2 linked regions of the Methylomagnum ishizawai genome follow. Each later gene encodes a partner of the first gene's protein in a complex. Links are inferred from orthologs where the notes say so. Each region holds a gene or a part of one and is shown in the gene's direction. Other genes may lie near its edges. The genes, in order: K5658_RS11700 and smc.

Evidence for each region.
Region 2: the proteins of K5658_RS11700 (region 1) and smc are in contact, whole or in part, in a crystal structure (PDB 3ZGX), measured with the Bacillus subtilis proteins. The link is inferred for Methylomagnum ishizawai from one-to-one orthologs.

The regions. Positions count from the first base shown.
Region 1 is NZ_AP019783.1:2,577,005-2,580,151, reverse strand. What follows is about bases 313-3,147. They hold K5658_RS11700 (segregation and condensation protein A), read left to right. Parts: upstream 313-1,236; coding sequence 1,237-2,058; downstream 2,059-3,147. Other genes in these bases: rluB (23S rRNA pseudouridine(2605) synthase RluB), read left to right, coding at 2,616-3,147; scpB (SMC-Scp complex subunit ScpB), read left to right, coding at 2,060-2,659; K5658_RS11705 (site-2 protease family protein), read left to right, coding at 541-1,227; K5658_RS11710 (L-threonylcarbamoyladenylate synthase), read left to right, coding at 313-518. In the rest of the region: more of K5658_RS11710, read left to right, coding at 1-312. UniProt on the Bacillus subtilis protein: Participates in chromosomal partition during cell division. May act via the formation of a condensin-like complex containing Smc and ScpB that pull DNA away from mid-cell into both cell halves.
Region 2 is NZ_AP019783.1:248,622-253,025, forward strand. What follows is about bases 289-4,380. They hold smc (chromosome segregation protein SMC), read left to right. Parts: upstream 289-670; coding sequence 671-4,180; downstream 4,181-4,380. Other genes in these bases: queF (preQ(1) synthase), read right to left, coding at 289-498; K5658_RS01055 (DNA-methyltransferase), read left to right, coding at 4,177-4,380. In the rest of the region: more of queF, read right to left, coding at 109-288; more of K5658_RS01055, read left to right, coding at 4,381-4,404. UniProt on the Bacillus subtilis protein: Required for chromosome condensation and partitioning.

The DNA.
Region 1 (3,147 bases):
ATTCCGGCTACGCCTTCGCCTGCCAACTCGACAACAAGGACGCCCTCGAACGCATCCGCCGCATCCGCCAACTCGGCGACGCGCATAATTTCACCCTGGTCTGCATCGATCTTTCGCAAATCGCCACCTTCGCCAAGATCAACAACGAAGCCTTCCGCCTCATCAAGACCCTGACCCCCGGACCCTTCACCTTCATCCTGCCGGCCACCCGCGAAACTCCCAGGCGCTTGCAGCACTCCAAGCGCAAGACCATCGGCATCCGGCTCCCGAACAATCCCATCACCATGGCCTTGGTGGAAGAACTCCAAGAACCCTTGTTCAGTTCCACCCTGATCCTCCCAGGACACGAAGACGCCATGAGCGACCCCGAGGACATCCGCGCCCGCCTCGAAAAAGAGGTGGACCTGATCCTCGACGCCGGCCCGGTGGCCTACCAACCCACCACCATCATCGGTTTCACCGAGGCCCGCCCGGAACTGATCCGGCAGGGCAAGGGCACCGTTGACGGCTTGTTTTAACCGCTGATTTGCCACTATCCCCATGGAACAACTCACCACGGTCGGGCGTTTCGCCGTTTGGGCCTTGCCCGTGATTTTCGCCATCACCCTGCACGAAGTCGCCCACGGCTGGATCGCCAAGCTGCTCGGCGATAAGACGGCGGACCGCCTGGGACGCCTGACCCTCAATCCGCTCAAGCATGTCGATCCCGTGGGCACGATCATCCTGCCGGGAGTGATGCTGGTGCTGGGCGGCTTCATCTTCGGCTGGGCCAAGCCGGTGCCGGTCGATTGGGGCAAGCTCCACAAGCCCAAGCGCGATATCGGCCTGGTCGCCCTGGCCGGGCCGCTGGCCAACCTGCTGATGGTGGTGTGCTGGATATTGATTTCCAAGCTGGCGCATGTGATCGGCGACCGTTATTACTCGCTGCCGATGATCTACATGGCCGCCGCCGGTATCTACATCAACCTGATGCTGATGCTCATCAACCTGGTGCCGCTGCCGCCCCTGGACGGCGGACGCATCATGACCAGCCTGCTGCCGGACAAATGGGCTTACCGCTACGGCCAGTTGGAACAATACGGCTTGGTGATCCTGTTGATCTTGATCGCGACCCCGGCGCTGTCGATGTTGCTTGGCGGACCGATGAACCTGTTGCTCAACCAATCGCTGCTCTATGCCGGGATTCCCTACGGCATCCTGTACCAATTGATGGGACCGGGGGGCTAAGGTCCGCCGATGAGCGAGCATAGCGCGCCGGGCGACAGCGCCGCGCCCGTGGAGGTGGTCGCCATCGTCAACGGCAACCCCGTCACCGACCTGCCGACCGATCTCTATATCCCGCCCGACGCGCTGGAAGTGATCCTGGAATCGTTCGAGGGTCCGCTGGATTTGTTGCTGTATTTGATCCGGCGGCAGAACCTGTCGATCCTCGAAATCCCCATCGCCGATATCACCCGCCAATACATCGCCTATATCGACATGATGGCCGTGCTGCGTATCGAACTTGCCGCCGAGTACCTGCTGATGGCCGCGATCCTGGCCGAGATCAAATCCCGGATGTTGCTGCCGAAACCCGCCGCCGCCGAGAGCGAGGAGGACGACCCCCGCGCCGATTTGATCCGCCGCCTCCGGGAATACGAGCGCTACAAACTGGCGGCGCAAGCGCTGGACCAATTGCCGCGCTGCGAGCGCGATGTCCACGAGGTGTCCGCCGACACCGGGGCCATCCAGGTCGATAAGGTCTACCCGGAAGTCGCGCTGCAAGAAATCCTGCTGGCGTTCCAGGACGTGCTGCGCCGGGCCGACCGCCTCACCCGCCACCAGATCAAGCGCGAACCCTTGTCGGTGCGGGAGCGGATGGCGGGCATCCTGGGGAGGCTGAAAACACAGGCGCTGGTGCCGTTCCAGGAATTGTTCGAACGCGGCGAAGGCCGTCCCGGTGCCGTGGTCGCGTTGCTGGCTATACTGGAATTGTCCAAGGAGCGGCTGATCGAAATCCTCCAGGACGAACCGCTCGGGCCCTTGCAAATCCGCGCCGCCGCCCCGGTCGCCGACTAGGATGGAACTCAAGCACATTATCGAAGCGGCCTTGCTGGCGGCGGGCCGGCCCCTGAGCCAGGCGGAATTGCTGGGCCTGTTCGGCGAACTGGAACAGCCCGGCCCGGAAGCCTTGCAAGCGGCCTTGGCCGCGCTGGCCGAGGACTGCCAAGGCCGCCCGGTCGAATTGAAACAGGTGGCGACCGGCTACCGCCTGCAAGTGCGGGCGGCCTTTTCGCCCTGGCTGTCGCGGTTGTTCGAGGAGCGCCCGGCCCGTTATTCGCGGGCCTTGCTGGAAACCCTCGCCATCATCGCCTACCGCCAACCGGTCACACGGGGCGAGATCGAGGACATCCGGGGCGTGGCGGTGAACACCGGCATCGTCCGCACCCTGCTCGACCGCAACTGGGTCCAGACCGTGGGCCACAAGGAAGTCCCCGGCCGCCCGGCCTTGCTCGCCACCACCCGGCATTTCCTCGATTATTTCGGCCTGAAAAGCCTGAGCGAACTACCGCCTTTGCAGGCGTTCATCGACCGGCTCGACAGCCCCCAGGAACCCAATGAACAGGAACCCTCCCATGCGCACATTCCCACGATCCCAACCGCAGCACCGGACGCCTGAGCCGGAGACCCCATCCGCCGCCGACCAGGCCGGGGAGCGCATCCAGAAAGTGCTGGCCCAATTGGGCCTGGGTTCGCGCCGGGAAATCGAGCAATGGATCAAGGATGGACGCATTTCCCTCAACGGGCAGCGGGCCGAACTGGGTGCGCGTTGCCGCCCGGACGACAGCATCACCGTCAATGGCCGCCCCATCGACCTCGCCCGGAAATCCCAGGCCGAAACCCGGGTGCTGCTCTACCACAAACCCGCCGGGGAAGTGGTCAGCCGCCGCGACCCGGAAGGCCGTCCGGTGATCTTCACCCAATTGCCCAGGCCGGAACGCGGGCGCTGGATCGCCATAGGCCGCTTGGACATCAACACCCAAGGGTTGCTGCTGGTCACCACCCATGGTGAACTCGCCAACCGGCTGATGCACCCTTCCCACCAGATCGAGCGCCAATACGCCGTGCGCGTCCTGGGTAATATCGACGAAGCCATGCTCGGGCGGC
Region 2 (4,404 bases), 2.3 Mb from region 1 along the record:
TGTGGATGAATGCCTCGCTAGCGGCGGTCTGGACCTCGTAGTCCTCGCTGAGGCGGCGGTAGCGGTAGAGCCAGGCGAAAGTCCGCTCCTGCATCCAAATAAAAACCCCTACGGCAACGCCACCACCACAGGCGCGACCCAAGCCGGATCGCGATGTTCCGCTACCACCGTCGTATAAATCCCGCCCCGCACGTTGAACTTCGCGGTCAGGCGCATGAAGCGGGGCCGGGTCGCTTCGACCAGATCGTCCAGGATGCGGTTGGTCACGGCCTCGTGGAACGCGCCCTCGTCGCGGAACGACCAGGCGTAGAGCTTCAAGGACTTCAGTTCCACGCACAACTGGTCCGGCACGTATTCGAGCAGGAGGGTGGCGAAATCCGGCTGGCCGGTCTTGGGGCACAGGCAGGTGAATTCGGGGACATCGATGCGGATGGTGTAATCGCGGCCCGGTTGGGGATTGTCGAAGGTTTCTAGCGCTTTGCTGGGTAGTGTGGACATGGCTCTGAATGGCTAAAAAGGCGGGAAACAAGCCCGCCAGGATGAAGAACGCCTTGCGGATTAGCCGGTTATAATAGCCGGGCCATTTTCCGCAAACCATCCGACCACGCCCACGCCCTTGTTATCCCGACCCCTCCCCCCCTTCCGGGCACCGCCCGGCCCGCGATAGCCGATGCGCCTCGAAAAAATCAAACTCGCGGGCTTCAAATCCTTCGTCGATCCCACCACCCTCCCGCTGCCCGGCAACCTGGTCGGCATCGTCGGTCCCAACGGCTGCGGCAAGTCCAACATCATCGACGCCGTGCGCTGGGTCATGGGCGAAAGCTCGGCCAAGCACCTGCGCGGCGACACCATGGCCGATGTGATCTTCAACGGCTCTTCCAGCCGCAAGCCGGTGGGCATGGCCTTCGTGGAACTGGTGTTCGACAACGGTGAAGGCAAAGCCCCCGGCGAATTCGCCAAATACCCGCAAATTTCCATCAAGCGCCAAGTCACCCGCGACGGCCAATCGGTCTACTTCCTCAATGGCTCGCGCTGCCGCCGCAAGGACATCACCGATCTATTCCTAGGCACCGGCCTCGGTTCGCGCAGCTACGCCATCATCGAACAAGGCACCATCTCCCGCCTGATCGAAGCCAAGCCCGACGAACTGCGCTCCCTGATCGAGGAAGCCGCCGGTATCTCCAAATACAAGGAGCGCCGCCATGAAACCGAACTGCGCATGGGCCACACCCAGGAAAACCTCGACCGCCTCATGGACGTGCGCGACGAAGTGGCGAAGCAACTGGAAAGCCTCAAGCGCCAGACCAAGAAGGCCGAAAAATACCTCGCCCTGCGCGACGAGGAACGCCGCCACAAACAACAACTCCTGGCCCTGCGCTGGCTCAAATACGACCAACAGGGCCAGAGCCTCAAAGCCACGTTGGCCGGTTACGAAACCCGCTTCCGCGAGTTGTACGGCGCGGGCCACGCCCTGGCCGAAACCTTGGAATTGCAACGCGCCCAGCACGACACCCTGCAAACCCAACTCGGCGAGCAACAAGCCCGCTTCTACGAACTCGGCTCCGAAATCAACCGGCTGGAACTCGCCCTGCAACACGCCAAGCAGACCCGTGACAACCTGCTGCAAGAACAAGAGCGCCTCGGCGCGGAAAAAACGCTGGCCCTGCGCGATCTCGACCAGGATCAAGCCCAACTCGCCGCTTTGCGGGAAGAACTGGCGGCGGTGGCTGTATCCCTGGAACAGACGCAAGCCGCCGAACAAGCCGCCGCCAGCCGCCGTGCCGAGGCCGAACACGCCCTGCAAGCGGCCCGCTTGGCTTTCGAGCAATCCAGCGGCGAACTCGGGCGCTCGCACAGCCAAGCCGAAATCCAGCGCGCCCGCCTCAAGCAACTAGAGCAGCAACAGCGCCAGTTGGAAACCCGCCGCGAACGCCTGGACCACGAGCGGGAAGAATTGGAAGACACGCTCCAGGCCGAAGGTTTGGAGGATTTGCGCCAGGAAACCGCCGAACTCGAAGCCGAACGCGCCGAACTGCAAGCGCGCCTGCCCGCTTTGCACAGCGCGATCCAAGCCGACCGCGCCCGCAGCAAGCAATGCCAGGAAGACCTGAACGCCCGCCGCGCCGAGCTGCACGCCCTGCAAGGCCGTATCAGTTCGCTGGAAACCCTGCAACAGCACGCCATGGGCAAGGACCGGGCCGGATTGAAACACTGGCTGGCCGAACATGCCTTGGATCAAGCCGGACGCCTCGCCGAACACCTGGACGTGGCCCCCGGCTGGGAAACCGCCGTCGAAAGCGTCTTGGGCACCCATCTCGAAGCCCTGTGCGTGGCCACCGCCGCGCCCTATCTGCCGCATCTGGCCGCCATCGGCGACGAGGCTTTGGGCTTGATCGAAACCCGCGCCGCCCCCCAAACCTCCCCCGCGCCGAAAGCCGCCCGCCTGCTGGACCGGGTGCGGTCGCCCTGGAATCTCGGGCCGCTGTTGGGTTCGGTGTATTGCGCCGACGATTTGGACAGCGCCCGCGCCCTGAGCGAAGCCATGGCCGAACATGAATCGGTGGTCACGCCCGACGGCGTCAAGCTCGGCCCCGGCTGGCTGGCCGCGCCCAAAGGCGACGACGGCAAAGCCGGCGTCCTCAAGCGCGAGCGCGATCTGCGCGAACTCAAAGCCCGCCGCGACGACTGCCAAGCCCAGGCACTCACCCTGGAACACGCGCTGGCCCAGGCCGAAACCTCGATCCGCGCCGCCGAGCAAGAACGCGAACGCCTGCAAACCGACGAACGCCGCCTCGCCTCCGAACACGCGAAGCTCAAGGCCGAACTCAGCGCCGCCGAAGCCCGCTGCGAACAAGCCAGCAAGCGCCTGCGCCAACTGGAATTGGAAACCGAAGACCTGGAAGCCCAACGCGCCGAGAACGGCGAAGAAACCGCCGAAGCCCGCGGCCTCCTGCTCGACGCCGAAGACCGCCTGGCCGAACTCGGCCCCAAAGCCACCGAACAAGCCAGCCGCCGCGCCGCCCTGGAAAGCCAGTTGCAGGAAACCGACGCCGCCCTCCGCGCCGAACGCGAGCGCCGCAACGCCCTCCACAGCCGCCGCGAGAGCCTCGCCTCCAACGAAAACCTCACCCTCAAACATTTGGAGCGGGCGCAATCCTTATACGGCCAAGCCCTGGAACGCCTGGAAACCCTGAGCCAGCGCCTCGCCGAAACCGCCACCCCGGTCGAAGCCGAGGAAATCGAGCGAGACCGCCTCATCGAACGCCGCACCGCCGCCGACCGCAACCTCAACGAACTGCGCCGCCGCGACCAAGAAACCAGCGCCGAAATCCGCCGCCTCAACGAAGCCCGCCTCCAGAACGAGCGCGACCTGGAGGCGCTCAAGGAAAAGCTGGAACAGGCCAAGCTCGAACTCTCCACCAACGAAGTGCGCTGGCAGACCGTGCGCGAGCAATTCGAGGAACTCGACGCCCGCCCGGACGAAGTGATCGCCGGACTCCCGCCCGAAGCCGAGGAAAAAGCTTGGCAACAGCGCGTCACCGAACTGGCGGAAGAAATCTCCCGCCTGGGCGCGGTGAACCTGACCGCGATGGAGGAATACCAAGCCCAGGACGAGCGCATGAAATTCCTCGACCAGCAGCACCAGGACTTGAGCCAATCGCTCGCCACCCTCAAGGAAGCCATCGACAAGATCGACAAGGAATGCCGCGCCCGCTTCAAGGACACCTTCGACCAGATCAACGCCGGTTTGCAGCGCATGTTCCCCAAGCTCTTCGGCGGCGGACAGGCATATTTGGAACTGACCGAGCGCGAATTGCTGGAAGCCGGGGTCAGCGTGATGGCGCGGCCCCCTGGCAAGCGCAATAGTTCCATCCACCTGCTCTCGGGCGGCGAAAAGGCGTTGACGGCGGCGGCCTTGGTGTTCGCCATTTTCGAGCTGAATCCCGCGCCGTTCTGCCTGCTCGACGAAGTGGACGCGCCCTTGGATGACGCCAACGTGGGCCGGTTCAGCCAGTTGGTCAAGGAAATGTCGGAGCGGGTACAATTCCTGTTCATCTCCCACAACAAGGCCACCATGGAAATCGCCCAGCATTTGGCGGGCGTGACCATGAAGGAACCTGGGGTATCTCGGATCGTCGCGGTGGATATTGATGCGGCGGTGGAAATGGCGGCGATGTGAATAAGCTTTTCAATGGCAAAGCGGCAATGGAGCAACTTTCCTTGACCGGATTCGACGAGGCACAACAAATAGGCCGGGAAACCACGCTGGTATCGTCACTCCAAGGGTTTCAATTGCAATATGAACATCCCCATGGCCGACTTTACCAAGGGGATTCAATCGCGTGGCTGTCTTCGTTGGAAACGGCCAGTATCGACTTGGTGTTTGCCGACCCGCCCTACAAT